Regions from separate parts of the Absiella sp. AM09-50 genome, predicted to be linked through region 2. Evidence: riboswitches for the same ligand, from Rfam matches in the RefSeq annotation. Region 2 holds a riboswitch; the other holds the start of a gene.

Region 1 (10,562 bases), on a different contig from region 2:
GGACAGCTGGTTTTAAAAGGAATTAACCTGGACATTTACGAAAACGAATTTGTCACATTGCTGGGGCCTAGCGGTTGTGGAAAAACTACGCTGTTACGTATCTTGGGTGGTTTTTTACAACAAAGTGAAGGGAAAGTCGTATTTGATGGAGAAGTGATTGATGATCTTCCTCCATATAAACGTGAATTGAATACGGTATTCCAAAAATATGCATTATTCCCACATATGAACGTGTATGATAATATCGCTTTTGGCTTGAAAATCAAAAAGATGAGTAAGGACGTTATTGAACAGAAAGTCTTAAAAATGCTGAAGCTGATTGGTCTGGAAGGATATGAAAAGAAAAATGTAACATTACTATCCGGTGGACAACAGCAGCGTATTGCGATTGCACGAGCACTTGTAAATGAGCCTAAAGTCTTATTATTAGATGAACCATTGGGTGCTTTGGATTTAAAGCTGCGTAAAGAAATGCAATATGAATTAAAGAAGATCCAACAGGAAGTAGGAATCACATTTATCTATGTAACCCATGATCAGGAAGAAGCTTTAACAATGTCTGATAAAATCGTGGTAATGAAGGATGGCGAGATTCAACAGGTAGGTACTCCTACAGATATTTATAACGAACCAGAGAATCGTTATGTAGCAAACTTCATTGGTGAAAGTAATATCATACCCGGAGTCATGCTGGATGATTATAAAGTTATGTTTGACGATATTACCTTTGATTGTGTAGATTTTGGTTTTAAGAAAAATGAAAAAGTCGACGTTGTCATTCGTCCGGAAGATTTAGATATTGTTAAAGAAGAGGATGGCAAAATGACAGGTGTGGTAAAATCTGTTTTGTTTAAAGGTGTTCACTATGAAATTATGGTAGAAACAGTACCTGGAACCAATGTAACGGTAATGATGAATGTCACAAAGGAACATGATGTTGTGTCCAGTGATGCTAAAGAAAAAATTTCTGCCAATGACTTCTATGTGGATATTGAGGATGTGAAAGAATTAAATGATGCAGAGATCATTGCACGTGCGGATGCACAGGCTTGGGATCCTGAAAATGATGAATATATTTCTATAAATAAAATAGAATATGATATTCCTGAAACAATAGGAACATATCCTGTAACCTTTTCTACAAGTTCTGGAACAAGTGTATCAATCAAAGTATTCGTTGTTCAACAGAAATATGTAGAAAATCCAAAAGCAAATGAAGCAATATCTGCGTTCAACTTCTTTAAAACAGTAGATGAATTAAAAGAAAGTGCCGCAATTGATACAGATTTAAAAACATGGGCAAATGCGCAAAGCTGGAAGCTGAGTGATGAAAGTGATGTGGAAATCAGCAACGTAGATTATGATTTTGATCCAAGTAATATCACAGAAGGTACTTATGAAGTAACGTTCTCTACACAGGGACGTGAATTCAAAGTACACACAACAGATATCGCAGAAGAAGGAGCAGAAGTGGGTCTAAGCTTCTTCCCAGAAGATATCCATGTTATGAGTAAGATGGGATACTAGGATGAAAACGTTTAAACGTTTAACAATTCCATATATTGTATGGATGATCGCAATGATCGTCATCCCTATGTTTCTGATTGTTGTATATGCATTTACGACACAGGGCAATGATGTAGCGACTTTACAATTTACATTTGATAATTTCAAGAAGTTCTTTACAGACCCTGACTTTTTGAAAACCTTATGGTTATCCTTAAGGATTGCATTTATCACAACGATTTTATGTATCCTGATAGGATATCCGGTAGCTTATGCGATTTCAAAGGCATCTGATCGAAAACGCAATCTGTTGATTTTATTGATTACCCTGCCAATGTGGATCAATATGCTGGTACGTACCTATGCATGGATTGGAATCCTTGCGGATAATGGTCTTGTAAACCATATTCTACAATTCTTTGGATTGGAACCAGCGAAACTGTTATATACAGATTTTGCGGTAATTCTTGGTATGGTGTACAATTTTGTACCATTTATGATTCTTCAAATCGAAAGCTCATTAGCAAAGATGGATCATTCTTTGTTGGAAGCTGCCAATGATTTAGGCGCAAATCGTGTAGAACGATTCCGTCGTATTACATTACCTTTATCATTACCTGGTGTTATATCTGGTATTACTTTGGTTTTCTTGCCAAGTGTATCCAGCTTCGTTATCCCAAAATTGATGGGAGGCGGGGGATATATGATGATTGGTAATGTAATTGAAAATCAATTTATCACCGTTGGTGAATGGAACTTTGGTAGTGCAATCTCTTTAATTATGGCGATCATCATTATGATCAGTATGTATGTGACACGTCGTCTGGATAAAGGAGATGACACCGTGCGTGCCAAAAAAGGAGGGAATATATAATGAAAGACCGTAAATTTTCCCGCCGTCTGATATTAGCGCTGGTATTGGTTTTCTTCTATTTTCCAATCTTATATATGTTGGTATTCTCTTTTAATGGAAGCCGATCTCTAACAAGTTTTGATGGTTTCTCTTTACAATGGTACACAAAAATGTTCCATGATCGTAATATGATGGAAGCTATCTACTATACTCTAGTAACTGCAATTATCGCAACCTTTGTATCTACAATCGTTGGTACGATTACCGCAATTGGTTTATCAAAGTCAAAGCGTATTGTGAAGGAAGTCGTACAACAGATCAATGATCTGCCAATCATGAATCCTGAAATTGTGACTGCAGTAGGTTTGATGTTGTTTTATGTATCCATGAAAATGGAGAAAGGCTTTTTAACAATGTTACTAGCACATATTGCGTTCTGTACGCCATATGTCATATTAAGTGTTATGCCAAAATTAAGAAGTCTTGATCCTAACCTGGCAGAAGCAGCCATGGATTTAGGCGCAAAGCCAAGTCAGGCCATGTGGAAGGTTATCGTTCCTCAGATTATGCCAGGAATTGTATCAGGCGCATTGATTGCGTTTACCATGAGTTTTGATGATTTTACGATTTCCTATTTCGTTACAGGAAATGGTGTAAAAAACATATCGACACTGGTATGGACAATGTCTAAACGTATCAATCCAAGTATCAACTCATTATCTACCATCATCGTTTTGATGATTACTATCACTTTATTGATTGTGAATGTCTTGCCGGTTGTGCGTGAAAAAGCGAAGAAGAAAAATAAACCAATCAGTAATCGTGTTTTTGGAGTAATTGGTGTATGTATCGCTTTGGTATTCTCTGGTATCCTGTATGGATTAAAGGGTGGAATGAGTACAAATTCTCCACAAGATGCAATCGCAAAATATGGCAGTGATACTTTAAAGGTATATAACTGGGGAGAATATATTGATCCTGAAGTAAATGATGCCTTTGAAAAACAATTTGGTGTCAAAGTCATTTATGATACATTTGATTCCAATGAATTGATGTATACAAAACTACAGGGTGGAGAATCCTATGATGTTTTAGTGCCAAGTGATTACATGATCCAGCGTTTGATTGGAGAAGATTATCTACAGCCATTAGATAAGCGTATGATTCCAAATATCGCAGTTTTGGCAGATGGTGTCAAAGGATTATCTTATGATCCAGACAACACATACAGTGTTCCATATTTCTGGGGTACAGTAGGTATTGTATACAATAAAAACAATATTGATAAAAAAGATTTAGAAAAAGAAGGATGGAACATCTTCCTTGACCAGAAATATAAAGGACATATCTATATGTATGATTCTGAACGTGATTCATTTATGATGGCATTGAAAGCTTTAGGCTATTCAATGAATACGGATGATGAAGCACAACTACAACAGGCATATGAATGGCTGGTAAAAGTTGTGGATACCATGAATCCGGAAATCGTCACAGATGAAGTGATTGACGCAATGATCAATGGAAATAAAGATATGGCTCTTGTATATAGTGGAGATGCAGCTTATATTTTATCTGAAAATGAAGAAATGGCTTATTACATGCCAAGTGAGGGAACCAATCTGTGGAGTGATGCAATGGTAATTCCAAAGAATGCGAAAAATCCAAAGCTGGCAAATGAATATATCAACTTCATTTTGGAATATGAAAACAGTATGAAAAATTCTGTATTTGTAGGATATGCAAGCAGTAATGGAGAAGTGTTGGATACGTTAAGTGGAGAAGGCGGCGATTTTGAAGGAAATGAAGCTTATCTGCCACGTGTAGGATATCCAAAAGATGAAATCTTTGAATTTAATGAAAAAGCAAAGAAAATCATGTCTAATTTATGGACAAAGGTGAAAATCGCAAATTAGAAGGTGAAAATGTGAAGAAACAAACCAAACGGATCATCTATCGTGTGGTCATCATCTGCGTAGTTGTATTTATGGTTTTATTAAGTGTTTTATAAAAGAAACAGGAATGTCATCTGGCATTCCTTTTCTGTGTCAGCTTTTGTAATAATATATAGAAAGGTATCACAAACTAAAAAAGCAGGCATCTCCATAATATAAGAAATGATGTACGCCCATTACTTATTGTCGTTGAAGTGGGGGACTTCTGCCTGCTTTTGGTAAAAAAATCTTTTAAATAAGATTGACGATGAATTTAAAAAATGATAAAGTATAAGCAGTTATACGACTGACGGAAGTGGAATTGACCACATGAAGTATAATGATACAAGCCGACCGTCTGGGCAGAAGATGTTCAGAAGTGTCGGCTTTTTTTGTGGTGAAAGGAGATTTTTATGAAAGAAATGGAATTAAAATACGGCTGTAATCCAAATCAGAAACCTGCGCGCATCTATATGAAAAATGGAGAACTTCCTATAACGGTTTTAAATGGAAAACCAGGATATATCAACTTATTAGATGCTTTCAACAGCTGGCAGTTAGTCAGAGAATTAAAAGAAGCAACAGGGCTTCCAAGTGCGGCAAGTTTTAAACATGTATCACCTGCAGGAGCTGCAGTATATGTACCATTAGATGATGTTATGAAACAGATCTATTTCACAGATGGATTGGAATTATCGCCAATTGCAAGTGCTTATGTACGTGCAAGAGGAAGTGATCGTATGTCTAGTTATGGTGATTTTGCGGCATTAAGTGATATCTGCGATGAAACATGTGCTAGATATATTGCGAAAGAAGTAAGTGATGGTGTCATTGCGCCAGGCTATACTCCTGAAGCATTGGAAATCTTAAAGAAAAAGAAAAAAGGCAACTATGTTGTAATCCAGATGGATGAAGCATATGTTCCTGAAGAAATAGAAACTAAAGATGTATTCGGTATCACTTTTGAACAAGGAAGAAATAATCTGAAGATTACAGAAGAACTGTTTGAAGATATTCCTACCGTAAATAAAGCATTAAGTGAAGAAGCAAAACGTGATTTGATCGTTGCGCTGATCACATTGAAATATACCCAGTCCAATTCTGTATGTTATGTCAAAGATGGTCAGGCAATAGGAATTGGTGCTGGACAGCAATCCCGTGTACACTGTACAAGACTTGCGGGCAATAAAGCAGACAACTGGTATCTTCGCCAGAATGAAAAGGTATTAAACCTGCCATTTAAAGAAGGTATCAGACGTGCGGATCGTGATAATGCGATCGATGTATATATTTCTGATGACTATGAAGATGTTTTGGCAGATGGTGTATGGGAAAATACCTTTACAACCAAACCTGAACCATTTACCAGAGAAGAAAAGAAAGCATGGTTATCAACCATGAAGGACGTTGCCTTAGGCAGCGATGCCTTCTTCCCATTTGGGGATAATATTGAACGTGCACATAAGAGTGGAGTTACCTATATCGCACAGGCAGGTGGAAGTATCCGTGATGACAATGTTATTGAAACATGTGATAAATATGATATTGTCATGGCATTTACACATGCACGTTTATTCCATCATTAATAGATGAAAATCAAATGCAGAATGTATCAGAAATCGCTGATCATATTCTGCATTTTTTTAGATATCTTTATGCTTTCTGATGAAAAAATGAATTTGAAACGATACTTGAAAATAAATGTGGTAAAATAAAGGTTAGCTGGAGGTATTTCAATATGAAAACAATTTTAGATCATACAAAATTACATCAAAAATATTTTGAAGAAATGACACAGATTCCTCATGGTTCTTACCATGAAGAAGCTATTAGCAATTATCTGGTTGCTTTTGCGAAGGCACAGGGATTACGTTATATACAGGATGATATGTTTAATGTCATTATATATAAGGAAGCAAGCAGTGGTTATGAAGATCATGAACCATTGGTGTTGCAGGCACATATGGATATGGTTTGTGAGAAAAATAAAGACAGTGTACATGATTTTGAAAAAGATCCACTATCCTTACGTATTGTTGATGGCTGGTTGATGGCGAATCATACAACCCTTGGCGCAGATGATGGCTGTGGGGTTGCCTATATGTTGGCCATATTAAGTGATGATACTTTAAAACATCCACGTCTAGAATGTATATTTACCGTACAGGAGGAAGTTGGATTATGTGGGGCACTGCATTTGAAAAAAGATCAGTTTGATGCCACAAGAATGATCAATTTAGATGATGAAAGCGGTTATGCGACATGTACAACAAGTGCAGGTGGCATGAATGTATTATTAGATAAGGAAATTATCCGTATCCAGGAGAAAATGGATGGGTATCGTTTATCAATCAAGGGTCTTGCAGGTGGACATTCAGGTGCGGAAATTGATAAAGAACGTGGCAATGCCAATAAGCTGCTGGTACGTATACTGTATGGAATTATGCAACACTTTGGATTACAACTTGCACAGTTAAAAGGTGGATTGATGGATAATGCCATTCCAAGAGAGGCAAGTGCATTATGGATCAGTGATGGTAATTCAGAAAAGATAGAAGCATATGTAAAAGCGATGGCAGCTGATATCAAAAAAGAACTTGAATTCTCTGATGCAGGTGTGCAGGTGATCTTAGAGAAGACACAGATTGATTCTTATGTATCCGTTGAAGAAAGTGAAGCAATTCTGAAGCTGATGATGTTATTGCCAGATGGTTTACGTCATCACAGCATGAGCATAGAAGGTTTAAGTACCGCCAGCAGTAATGTTGGTGTTGTGTATATGGATGATAAGATGCTTCATATCAATTGCTCGTTAAGAGGTGCTTTGGAATCTTATATTGATGAGTTTGCGGCACAGATTGATACATTGGCAGAATTGTTTGGCTTTACCACAAGACATGTCGCAAGATATCCAGCATGGAGTTATGATGCGAATAGTCAAATGCGGGAAACCATGAAAGAAATATGTAAAGAGCTGACTGGAAAAGATTTAGGCATCATGGCAACGCATGGTGGTTTGGAATGTGGCGTATTTAAGTCATTAAAGCCAGAGATGGACATTGTGACATTAGGTCCTGTGATGAAGGATATTCATACACCAAAGGAAGCTTTACAATTATCCAGCTTTGATGATACCTATGCATTCTTAACAGCATTTATCCAAAGATTATAGAATTTCTTACAATTTTCAAAAGATTCTTAGGAATTTTGAAATCAACACCCCGAAATACGGGGTGTTATGCTATAATATACGAGTTAGAAAATGAAAGGGCGTATGATGAAGCATGATGATACGATCTATTGATGCAATTATCCGTATGTTAGATGCGGATTATATAGAAAACGCAGACATTGAAGAAAAAGTATATGGTGTCTGTATCGACTCAAGAAAAGTTGTGGAAGGTAACTTATATATACCAATCCACGGCGTAAATAACAATGGGCATGATTATGTACGTCAGGCCATTGACAATGGGGCCAAAGCAGTGCTTTGGGAAAGAAATGAACCCAATCCTCCACAGGATGTAGTCGTCATTTTAGTGGAAGATACCACAGCTGCCTTACAGAAACTGGCAGAAAGCTATCGTCACCAACTGGATATGAAAGTGATTGGTATTACAGGTAGTAATGGCAAGACAAGCACAAAGGATATTTTGGCGGGTATTTTATCTCAACATTATGTAACACAGAAAACAATGGGCAATTTCAATAATGAAATTGGTGTTCCTTTGACATTATTGTCACTAAGTGAAAACGTTGAAGCTGCTGTTGTGGAAATGGGTATGGAAAATCTTGGTGAACTTTCCTTTTTAACCAATATGGTAAAACCGGATATTGCAATCATCACCAACGTTGGATGTGCACATTTGGAAAATCTGGGATCGATGGAAAATATCGCAAAAGCCAAAGTGGAGATTGTGGAAGGCCTAAATGATCATGGATTATTTATATATAATGGTGATCATAAGCTGTTAGATGATGCAGTTAAGGCAAAAATGATTCCAGGAACGATTCGTATTAAGACATTTGGTAAAGAACAGCCATGTGATGGATTTGTGGATCACATCCGTCAGGATGAAACAGGTGTAAGCTTCTCATTAAATACAGAGCATGTTTATCACTTAGACATGATTGGCAAACATAACGCATGTAATGCAGCTGCCGCAATACTGGCTGCAAAAGCATTGGACTTGTCCGATGAGGAAATCCAGCGTGGATTACATAGTATAGAAAAGACCGGTTTACGAAATGAACTTGTTAGAATCAAACAGGCACTCATTTTAAATGATTCTTATAAATCTAATCCAAACAGTGCTTTAGCAGCAATGGATACGATGGAAGAATTTGATTATGATTATAAGATTGCCGTATTGGGCGATATGCTGGAGCTGGGTGATACCAGTGATATGATCCATTATACATTAGGGAAAGATCTGGTGGCATATCAGGTGAATGAAGTATTGACAATTGGTGAAATGGCAAGATATATTGCACAGGGAGCCAGAGATCATACACAGGCACACGTACAGCAGTTTGAAACAAAAGAGGAGCTTTTGGCTTATCTATTACCATATCTGGATAAAAACTGTATGATTCTTGTGAAAGGATCACGTGGAATGAAACTGGATGAAGTTGTAGAGGAATTAACAAAACATAAATAAGAGGTAGAAAATATGAGTAAGATGAAATTAGCAATTATTTTTGGTGGTAAATCAAGTGAATATCCTGTATCTTTACATTCTGCAGGAAGCTTGATTCATCAAATCAATAAAGAACGTTATGATTTAATGTTTGTAGGTATCAGTAAAGATGGCACATGGTATGCCTATGATGGAGATATTGAGTCTATTGAACATGATACATGGTTAAACAAGGAGCATTGTAAACGTTGTGTATTGTCTTGTTCTTCTGATGATAAAGGGTTCTTTGTGTTAAACAATGGAAGTTATGAACTTGTGAAAGTGGATTGTATTTTCCCTGTATTACATGGAAAAAATGGAGAAGATGGCACCATACAGGGCTTATTTGAATTAAGTGGTATTCCTTATGTAGGATGTGGACATATGAGCTCTGCGGTATGTATGGATAAAGAAATGACACATATCATTTTAGAACATGCCAACGTTCCTTGTGCACCATATATGTGTATTTATGAAGAAGAAAACTTAGATTATCACAAAGTATTTGAAGACGCAAAAGAAACCTTGGGATTACCGATTTTTATTAAACCAGCCAATGCCGGAAGCAGCTTTGGCATTCATAAGATGGACAGCTTTGAAGGTTTTGAAGAAGCGATGAAAGATGCTTTCTATCATGATGGCAAAGGCAAAGTCATCTTGGAAACCACCATTGATGGTTTTGAAATTGGTTGTGCCGTCATGGGAAATAAAGAAATCTTTGCAGGAAGTGTAGATGAAATTCAGACAAGTGCTCCTTTCTTTGATTATGAAGGCAAATATCAGATGGTAGATAGTGAAATCTTCTGTCCAGCACGCATTGATCAGGATTTATTTGAACAAGCAAGAGAAATTGCCAAGAAAGCATATCGTGCATTGAATTGTAAAGGTATGACACGTGTAGACATGTTTGTGACAAGCGCACATACAATAGTATTGAATGAGGTAAACACCATTCCTGGATTTACCGCTACATCACGTTATCCAAGTATGATGAAGGAAGCAGGCATTGCATTCCCTGATCTATTGGATAAACTAGTTGATTTGGCAATGGAAAAATAGTGAGGTGGTAATGTGCTGAACAGCGATACGAGAGCATGGACGGAAATTGATTTATCAAAGATTTCCCACAACGTAGAAGAAGTAAGAAAACTGATTCCATCCACAAGCAAGATCATGGCGATTGTCAAAGCCAATGCCTATGGACATGGCGATGTTGCCTGTGCAAAGGAACTGGTAAAATGTGGAATCGATTTCTTTGGTGTCAGCAGTATAGATGAAGCAGTAAATTTAAGAGAAAATGGAATCAAGGAGGAAATTCTGATTCTGGGATATACACCTCCCATACATTTTCCTTTATTAGTAAAATATAACATTCTTCAGACATTTGTTAGTCTGGAATATGCACAAAAAGCCAATGCTTTTGCAAAAGCCCATGATGTGATCATTCGCGGGCATGTAAAGGTAGATACTGGTATGTCAAGAATTGGCATCATTTGTCAGGATCATGAATATCATATCGATGATGTGGCAAACGTATATCGCTTGCCTAACTTAGATGTATGTGGTATTTTCTCTCATTTCAGTGTCAGT
Region 2 (10,562 bases):
CTGTTTAGTATAATAGATTCCCACAGAAGATGTAATGATATAAGATATAAAAGATAACCAGAAAGAACGATCTGTCATCCTTTTGTTTCCAAATATAGCACTTAAAAATATTGGTAAAATAAAGCTTAAACTGATTAATGGCAACGCATTATGTACAAGTGATGTACTTAAACAAAATGTATTAAACACAAGAATCAAAAAATAATTTTTTTTACTTTCTGAGAATGTTGTTTTAAATTCAATATAATGATAAACTGCTGCACATTCCATATTGATAAGTGTTGGTAAAACAACATAGGAAAGACTATATTCTAATGGCGTTTGATTTACATCCAGAAGTTGTTCATTTATCATCAAAACAGCCACAATTACTTCTATGATGAAGATTAACAATATTAGAATCCACGCAGATTTTTCCACTGTTCGACGAAATTGTTGATACAATCGCTGGCTCTCCATTTTCATAACTCCTTTCTTATACATTAAGTATATCACTTCCTTTGTAAGAGGTAAAAAGGATTTTTTTGTTAAGAAAGATTATCCGCAAATAAAACATGAAGAAATCTTACAATATTCTAAAATCAGGCTGTTTACAGGCTTTTTTATGCTATAATAAAAACAAATTCTGGAGGTAGCTCATGAAAATATTAGATACATTGGGAAAAACAAAAAAAGCCATTGGTGGAATTGTAGCCATTTTGATTGTCTGTGCCCTGATCTTTTTTGCCGGCATGCATTTTGGTGGAAAAAGTGGTGAGCCAACTATTACATCAACAGCATTAACACAACAGTTACAGGAAGTAAATGATCTTGTGACAATGGAATACAATTATACAAAAGTAGGTAAATTTGAAAATTCTTTACAGCTGAATGGCTGGGATATCCCTTTAACAACAAAAAGCTTTTTATTGACATATTCCGGTAAATTATCTGCTGGTGTAGATATGAGTAAAGCCGAAGTCAATGTAAAGGATCATACTATTTCTGTAAAGATTCCTGAAGTTGCCATCTTCTCTAATGTGATAGATGAAAAAAGTATTGAAGTATATGATGAAACCAAAAATATCTTTAATCCAATCAGTATCAAAGACTACACAACATTTGCCACACAACAAAAAGATAAGGTAGAAGAGGAAGCGATTGAAAATGGTTTCTTAAGTGAAGCTGCAACAAAAGCACAGTCTGCGATTAGGAAATTTCTGGAAATGATTCCGGAATTAAAGGATAATTATACGATAGAAGTATCTTTTCTAGACAAATAATCATTTGTTTTCAGGCAACTTCCTGTGCTTATTTCATAAACCATGCTATGATATTGACGATATAAGGAGTGAGTCATCGTGAAAAGAATATTTGTGTATGGGACGCTTAGAACAGATATGTACAATTATGAAAAATATTTAAAAGACAAGATTATACAAAGCGAGCTTGCCTATGTGAAAGGTAGTCTGCATGAAATCAAAGGTGTGATTTATCCTGCTTTGATTGAAGGTGATGATATGATTGCCGGGGAGATCATGGAAGTGGATGATGATCAGATATTTGATGAACTGGATGAATTGGAAGGATATCTTGGGGAGTTACATATGGACAATGAATATGATAAAATCATTTGTCCGATTTATGATGATCAGGGTAATGAAATTGATCGTTTACCTGTTTATATGTACAATATCCGTAATGAAAAACAGAAAAACCGTTTATCCAGCCGTATTATGGAGCGTGATTATGTCGCCTTTATGTGTAAAAAAGGTAATTGCCGTATACGATTATAAGCCAGTTGTTAGAGATATGACTGGCTTTTTTCTTTCTGCTGCGGTATCATGAAATTAAGAAACTGAGGTGACCTTATGAAAGAAACAATTCAATTAAAAGATTTTTTAGATTTTTCCTATCTGTCAAACCTTCAAGATAATGGAAAAGATATCGCTTATGTTGTGTCCAGATGTAATGAAAAAGATAATTCTTATGATCAAAAACTGCACATGTGGAAAAACGACCAAGACGTAACACTGACACAAAGTGGAAAGGAAAGCTTATATCTATGGGAAGATGAGCATACCCTGTTATTTGCGAATATGCGAGATCCACAAGATCAAAAAGCAGTAGAAAATGGTGAAGAAAAAACTGTATTCTATCGTTTAGATACACGTGGTGGTGAAGCAGTCAAAGCATTTGAAATTCCTTTAACAGTTTTGGATATCAAAATGGTAAGTACACATGTGTTTGCTCTTTGTGTAAATTTTGATCTGCGTTATTCTAGTATGCCATTTGAAACGGAAGAGATAAAGAAAAAACGCGTAAGAGAAAAAATGGAAATGCTGGATTATGAAGTACTGGATGAATTACCATTTTATTTTAATGGTGCTGGTTATACGAATAAAACACGTCGTTCCTTGTTTTTGTTTGAAGAAACAAGCGGTAAATTAAAACGAATCAGTCTTCCCCTTTTCCAAATGGATACCTTTATCATCAATGATGATAAAACAAAGATCTATTTTACTGGTGTATCCTATGCGCAGGTTCAGCCAATGAAAAATGGTCTGTTTATGTATGATATCAAAAAAGATAGTTTATCCACATGTATCAACACAGAAACTTATAGTATCATGCATTTGGAGAACTGGGGCAATGATATATTGTTTGCCGCTAGTAAACAGGAAAGATATGGAATCAATGAAAATCCTAAGTTTTACTTAATGCATCAGGAAACATGGGAAGTTTCTAAATTATATGATTTTGATGAAGCTATTGGCAATACTGTGGGAAGTGATTGTCGCTTTGGAAAGACACGCTCTGTGATGGTTTATGAGGATGCTTGTTACTTTATCGCAACGATCTTAAATTCTTCTATTCTGTATCGCTTAGATAAATCAGGCAACCTTTCTACAGTGATTGAAAAAGAAGGCAGCATTGATGATTTTACTATAGTCAATGGTACTATTTATTATATTGCAATGCATGATATGCGTTTACAGGAATTATATGCTTATTGTTTCAAAGATCATTCTTCCACAAGATTAACTGGCTTTCATGATGATTTCTATCAATCTAAAGATATTCGCATGCCAGAGCCTGTCACAATCACACAGGGAGAAGAAACCATTTATGGCTGGGTATTAACACCTCATGATTTTAATCCACATTCCTATTATCCGGCAATTCTGGATATACATGGTGGACCGAAAACGGTTTATGGGCAGGTCTATTATCATGAAATGCAGGTATGGGCAAATATGGGATATGTTGTTTTCTTCGCAAACCCAAGAGGTGGAGATGGTAGAGGCAATGCATTTGCGGATATCCGTGGAAAGTATGGCACCATCGATTATGATGATCTGATGAAGTTTACAGATACTGTTTTAGAAAAGTATCCTTGTATTGATATTGCCAGATTAGGAGTAACCGGAGGAAGTTATGGTGGATTTATGACCAATTGGATCATTACTCATACCAATCGATTTGCGGCTGCAGCTTCTCAACGTTCTATTGCCAACTGGATCAGTTTTATGACAACCTCCGATATTGGTGAGGAATTTACGAAGGATCAGCAATCTGGCGATATCTGGCAAAATCATGAAAAACTTTGGTGGCATTCTCCTTTGCGTTATGTGGACAGTTGTAAGACACCAACCCTGTTTATCCACAGCAATGAGGATTATCGTTGCCCATATAGTGAAGGATTACAGATGTATAGTGCTTTATGTATGCATGGCATTGATACCCGTTTATGTATGTTTAAAGGAGAAAATCACGAATTAAGTCGTGGAGGTAAACCAAAACATCGTATCAAACGCTTGGAAGAAATCACAAACTGGATGAATCAGCATTTATAGAAAATGATAAATTGATGAAAAAAAATGGAATATTTTGATTGATTAATACAATCATTATTCCATCTTTTTATTTACCCACATTTGAGTAAAAACCGTTACGTCTGTAAATTTTAGTACTCTTCTACGTTTCCGTTTTTCACAAAGATTGCGGTAATATTCATTTTTTTACGTAAAACAGGAGAAATATGTTCCCACTGTCTACGATTTTCTTTACTGTCATTCATACAGACAGAATACTTATCCGTTTTCTCATCTGCATATTTCAATAAAGAATAGACAACATCATCTAAATCAAATGGCCTTCTGCCTCTTGGCACTGCGACTTTGATTTTCCAGATTCCATAAGTTCCTTGTACATCAAAGGTTCCCTTATTTTCTGTGAAGCTCAATGGTATCTTAGCCAGCCATTCTTCCAATGTTATCTGAACACTGCTTTTTGCTTCTTCTTTCTTTTTCATTTGTACGCCCTTTTTACGACCACGTTGTTTTGGTCTTAATAAAGGTAGACGATGTTCCAGATCATGAAGCTGATATTTGATGGTTAAATTTGCACTTGCGCCACTCTTGTTTTCTGGATTTTTCAGAAATTCGTCATCTTCCAGCATCATTTTCTTCATTGCCATACAGCATGTAACCAGTGTAGGAGTTCCCTTATTGACCTGGCTGTGCAGGTCCCCGGCACGAATAATCAGTTCAGTTTTATTCTGATTGCCAGCTTCCAGTTTCATTTTCTGTATCGCCTTTACATAATCACTTACTCTTGCAGACATTAAAAAACACCCCTTTTATCTTATGATTATCATATCACAAATCTGTTTATAATGGGCATTTTTCCTGTTTTATTTTAAAATATTTACAAAAATTCAAAGGATTTTCTTTGATTTTTACATAAAACAGGGACTTTATCTTAAAAGCGATGATAAAATCCCTGTTTGCCTATACTAATAATCCTGATATTGATCACATTGTAATATCTTGCGTGCCTTCTCAATGGAAGCCTGATCTGGAGATTCCACACCTTCTAACTCATATGGAATTCCTAACTCTTTCCATTTATAAACTCCTAAAGTATGATATGGCAGGATTTCTACACGTTTTACATTATGCAGCTGTTGAATAAATTTAGATAAATTCATCAGGTAAATTTCCTGATCATTGATTCCTGGCACCAATACATGACGAATCCACACTGGCTTCTGTATTTCATCCAGATATTTCAACATATCCAGAATATTTGTATTATGCTGTTTCGTCAAAGCAAGATGGCATGCATCATCTATATGTTTGATATCCACCAGCAATAAATCTGTGACTTCCATCAACTGCTGGAATTTAGAAAAGAAAGGTTCTTCTCTGGTAAATGGATTTCCACTAGTATCAATGGCTGTATGAATACCTAGTTTTTTCGCTCTGGTAAATAAATCAATCACAAAATCTATCTGAAGCAAAGGTTCTCCACCACTCACTGTGATGCCACCTTTTTCACCCCAGTAACTACGATATCGCAATGCTTTTTTCAACAATTCTTCACTGCTTGTATCAGCCGTTGTCATCTCCCATGTATCTGGATTATGGCAATATTTACAACGCATTGCACAGCCTTTTAAAAATATCACAAAACGTACACCTGGTCCATCCACAGAACCAAAGGTTTCAACTGAATGAATACTTCCTTTTACTGGTGACATAGTATAACCTCCTTAAATGAAAAGGCCTGCGTAAACAGACCTTTCTTTATTTCTATAGACTTTCGTGGCAAGTTCTAGAAATAACATCTAACTGTTGTTCACGAGTTAAGTCAATGAATTTTACAGCATATCCAGAAACACGAATTGTGAAGTTCGCATATTCTTCTTTTTCAGGGTGTTCCATTGCATCTTTTAATTTTTCGATACCGAAAACATTAACGTTCAAGTGGTGAGCGCCCTGATCAAAGTAGCCATCTAATACATGTACTAAATTATTTACTCGTTCTGCTTCGTCATGTCCAAGTGCACCTGGATTGATCGTCTGTGTATTAGAAATACCATCTAATGCATATTCATAAGGTAATTTTGCCACAGAGTTCAATGAAGCTAATAAACCGTTTGTTTCTGCACCATATGCAGGATTTGCACCTGGTGACAATGGTTCTCCAGCTTTACGTCCATCAGGAAGTGCTCCAGTAGCTTTACCATAAACAACATTACTTGTGATTGTTAAGATAGATGTTGTTGGTTCAGAATTACGATATGTGTGACGTTTTTCAATCTTGCCCATGAATGTTTTCAACAACCATACTGCGATATCATCCGCACGATCATCATCGTTTCCATAACGAGGGAAATCTCCTTCGATTTCATAATCGACAACCAATCCATCTTCATCACGGATAGTTTTTACTTTAGCATATTTGATAGCACTCAATGAATCTACTACATGAGAGAAACCAGCAATACCAGTTGCGAATGTTCTACGTACATTTGTATCGATCAATGCCATCTGGCTTGCTTCATAGTAATATTTATCATGCATGTACTGAATCAGATTTAATATATTTACATAAAGATCTGCTAACCATTCCATCATGATATCATATTTATGCATAACTTCATCATAATCTAGGTACTCAGAAGTGATACCTCTCATTTCAGGACCAACCTGTGTTTTGGTTTTTTCATCGATACCACCATTGATAGCATATAATAAACATTTTGCTAAGTTTGCACGAGCACCAAAGAACTGCATTTCTTTACCCGTCTGTGTTGCACTTACACAACAGCAAACTGCATAATCATCACCCCATACAGGGCGCATAACATCATCGTTTTCGTACTGTACAGAACTTGTATCAATAGAGATACGTGCAGAATATTTCTTAAAGTTTTCTGGTAAGTGACTAGAATATAATACTGTTAAGTTTGGTTCTGGCGCAGGTCCCATATTTTCTAATGTGTGTAAGAAACGATAATCAGATTTTGTGACCATGTGACGTCCATCCATTCCTAATCCTGCCAAATCAAGTGTTGCCCATACAGGATCACCTGAGAATAACTGGTTATAAGAAGGGATACGTGCAAATTTTACCATACGGAATTTCATTGTCATGTGGTCAATTAATTCCTGTGCTTCTACTTCTGTCAATGTACCGTTTTCTAAATCTCTTTCAATATAGATATCAAGGAATGTGGAAACACGTCCAACAGACATTGCCGCACCATTCTGTGTTTTAATAGCCGCCAAATATCCGAAGTATAACCATTGTACAGCTTCTTTTGCATTTTTCGCAGGACCTGAAATATCATAGCCATAACTTTCCGCCATTTTTTTCATTCCTTTTAATGCTTTGATCTGTTCAGCTAATTCTTCACGCTGGCGAATGATATCATCTGTCATAGTACCACAGCCACAGTTTGCTTTATCAGCTTCTTTCATTTCAATTAAATAATCGATACCATATAAAGCAACACGGCGATAATCACCAACAATACGTCCACGGCCATATGTATCAGGCAAACCTGTTACGATTTTATTACGACGTGCTAAACGCATTTCTGGTGTATAACAGTCAAATACTGCATCATTGTGAGTTTTGTGGTAATCGTGGAAGATTTCATGTAGTTTTTCGCTTGGTTCATAACCATATGTAGTACAAGCTTCTTCACTCATTTTGATACCACCATAAGGCATGAAGGCACGTTTTAAAGGTTTATCTGTCTGAATACCAACAACCTTTTCTAAATCCTTCAATGCTTCATCAATATATCCAGGACCATATGAAGTTAATGAAGAAACAACTTCTGTTTCCATATCCAGAACGCCGCCTTTTGCACGTTCTTCTTTTTGAAGCTTCTGTAATGCATCCCATAATTTGTTTGTAGCTTCTGTAGGTTGCGCTAAAAAGCTTTCATCCCCATCATAAGGCTTGTAGTTGTTTTGAATAAAATCGCGGACATTTACTTCTTCTTTCCAGATTCTTCCGCTGAATCCTTCCCATTCTTTGCGTTCATTGCTCATAATCCTTACCTCCTGTTCACATGTTAAGTATAGCGAATGTTATCGTCCTGTGCAATTAAAACCATTTATAATCCATGTACGGATAAGCACAAGAAAAGAGCCTATACCAATCCAGACTCTATGCCCAGACGGTCGGCTCTTTTACATTATACTTCATGTGGTCAATTCCACTTCCGTCAGTCGTATAACTGCTTACACTTTATCATTTTTTATTTTACTCGTCAATAAGTGTTTTAAATTTTTTTATAAAACTGAATCTTATGTTTCTGACTTCGCTTTGCACGATACATCGCTTCATCACTATGACGGTATAATTCATCTACATTATGGCTGTCATTTGGATAACATGCCACACCAAAACTTGCGACGATTTCACGATCATCCATACAATTTAAAATGGCTAAACGGATTGCTTCAATTCTTGGCAGTATATCATAGTCACAAGATAAATTACGTAAGAATATCACAAATTCATCTCCACCGATTCTGCCACAATAATCTTCACTTCGACAAGCGCTACGCATACTTTTTGCGACATTGATTAAAACATCATCTCCGTATTGATGTCCATAGGTATCATTTAATAATTTAAAATTATCTAAATCTATCAATACCAGAACATGCAGCACGTGTTTTCCACTATGTTGTAATGTGGATTCTATGCGATGAAATAAGGTTGAGCGATTATATAACCCAGTTAATGCATCTGTTTCTGATAAACGTTTCATACGTATCTTATCTTTTTTCTCATTATCGATATCATGCAATAAGACACTTGCACGAACAAGGGAAGCATAAGGATCCCATACAAGCTGTATTTCTCCATAAGCCCAAAATTCATTGCCCTGACTGTCTATACGACGATGCTGTAAAGTGAAGTGATGTCTGCCTTTTTGATATTGATCAAGCAGATATTCCCGGGAGAATACCTTCAAATATTTTTTACGATCTTTTGGTGATACAAAATGTTCTGCTGCATAATGCGCAATGTAAGTGAACGAATTTCTTGCATTTTTTGGCAGTTCATCATTTAATGCACCTTCCAGCTTTTCAAAAACATCGTGTGTCAGATCATATTCATAATATGCAATACTATCCTTTTTTCTTCGCTCAAAATCTTGTTTCCATCGTTCATAAGCAAGTTCTCGCTCATAGGCCTCCGAATAATCCTGATAAGAGATGATTGCGGTGGTTGGCTCTGATTTTTCATTGTAAATCATGGTAAATTTGCCTTTGATCCAGATATATTTCTGAGAGGTGGAATTTCTTCTTAAAAATACAGCCTCACCTTTTGGTTTCCCTTCCAGCATACTTGAGAAAAAACCTAAATATTCTTTTTGTGTTTCTTCTTTTATCAAATGTTGTTCAATTGCGGATTGTGGGATATTTTCCATCATCTTCTTTGGTTCTGTGGTTTTCTTTCCATCATTTGTATAATATAAAACTTTATTTTTCACATCATATCGAAGTATGACTATATTTCCTTGTTCTAATGCAATTTTCTTTTCTTCTTCACTAATACGAAGATCATGCATCATCTGTTTCATTTTTGTACTGTCAAATGCAACAGCAACATATTGGTGTTCTATTGTATCTGGCACAATACGTGCTGACATCCAGCGTACTTTTCCATCTTTTCGTTTCACACGATATTCTACTTCAAACAAGATGCTTTCCTGCTGGATATAATTTGTGATTTCTTTTTTTATTCTAATGAGATCCTCACGATCGACTATTTTTTCTTCAATAATATCCTGTAGTTGTAACTCTTCTTTTTTATACCCTAAAAACTGGTATATATAACTGTTCGTATATAATAATTCAAATGCACCATTTTGCATTCTGATACAAAACAGTCCACAAGGGATTCCTTCTGTGCGGAGTTTATTCACCTGAGAAGCAAGTTTTGTTTCCATCAGATCATTGATATTGCGTAAGTATATCAGCATAACTTCTTTGTTTTCAAGTTGAATCTTTTTATGGGATATATGAAACCATGTATCGAATAGATACACTTCTTTCATCTGTGTTTCACAAGCTTTTCTCAATGTTGCCATCGCAAAAATATCAATTTCTTTGACATTTCCATGTTGCATAATATCCTGCAATATGGTACTAATCCAAGCAATATCCCATTGTTTTCCGATATAAATACATAGAAATCCATCTGGAGAAAAGTCTTCTAACGTTTTAAGATCCATTAGATGATATTGTTTCATGCTCATAACTTCGCCTCTTTCACATATTGCTTTCATTATATCTTATAATTTTTATATTTAGAAAAAATATGCGAATTTATTTATTCTTTTGATATCGATCATTATCTAAGAAAAACATGGTAAATGTTGCTCTTGATAAAAGTACTTCTGCATCGTTGAAAATAAACACTTCATAAACTCCTGTAGTTCTTCCTGCACTAATCTCCTGAGCAATTCCAATAAGTTTTCCACCTTTTCCAGGCTTGATATAATTTATCGTTCCTGACAAGGTAACGCTATCTCTTCCAGTCGCAAAACTTGCGGCGCCAGCTGCTGTATCAGCTAAAGAATATAATGCACCGCCATGTACAAAGCCATGTACATTTAAAATTTGTTCATCAATAATCATTTCTACCTTTGCATATCTTTCTTTTACTTCTACAACGTGCATATCGTTGCTTTGTAGATACATAGATGAGGAATTTAATCTTGCTTTCAATTGTTCCATCGTTTCATTTTTCATATACACCCT

Evidence for each region. A riboswitch is a leader RNA that binds a small molecule or an ion and turns the genes downstream of it on or off. The one in region 2 is predicted to bind ZMP and ZTP.
Region 1: another riboswitch for ZMP and ZTP. It lies ahead of DW114_RS07170 (phosphoribosylaminoimidazolecarboxamide formyltransferase); the one in region 2 lies ahead of pflB (formate C-acetyltransferase).

The regions. Positions count from the first base shown of each region.
Region 1 is NZ_QVFI01000006.1:16,191-26,752, forward strand. It holds gene DW114_RS07155 (ABC transporter ATP-binding protein) at 1-1,527, shown strand, start outside; gene DW114_RS07160 (ABC transporter permease) at 1,529-2,380, shown strand; gene DW114_RS07165 (extracellular solute-binding protein) at 2,380-4,275, shown strand; ZMP/ZTP riboswitch at 4,587-4,664, shown strand; gene DW114_RS07170 (phosphoribosylaminoimidazolecarboxamide formyltransferase) at 4,707-5,879, shown strand; gene pepD (beta-Ala-His dipeptidase) at 6,032-7,465, shown strand; gene DW114_RS07180 (UDP-N-acetylmuramoyl-tripeptide--D-alanyl-D-alanine ligase) at 7,578-8,954, shown strand; gene DW114_RS07185 (D-alanine--D-alanine ligase family protein) at 8,967-10,031, shown strand; gene vanT (serine racemase VanT catalytic subunit) at 10,044-10,562, shown strand, end outside.
Region 2 is NZ_QVFI01000022.1:25,565-36,126, forward strand. It holds gene DW114_RS15800 (GGDEF domain-containing protein) at 1-483, opposite strand, end outside; gene DW114_RS15805 (DUF4230 domain-containing protein) at 639-1,262, shown strand; gene DW114_RS15810 (gamma-glutamylcyclotransferase family protein) at 1,341-1,775, shown strand; gene DW114_RS15815 (alpha/beta hydrolase family protein) at 1,851-3,836, shown strand; gene DW114_RS15820 (hypothetical protein) at 3,947-4,606, opposite strand; gene pflA (pyruvate formate-lyase-activating protein) at 4,778-5,524, opposite strand; gene pflB (formate C-acetyltransferase) at 5,577-7,832, opposite strand; ZMP/ZTP riboswitch at 7,948-8,026, opposite strand; gene DW114_RS15835 (sensor domain-containing diguanylate cyclase) at 8,066-10,057, opposite strand; gene DW114_RS15840 (PaaI family thioesterase) at 10,128-10,553, opposite strand.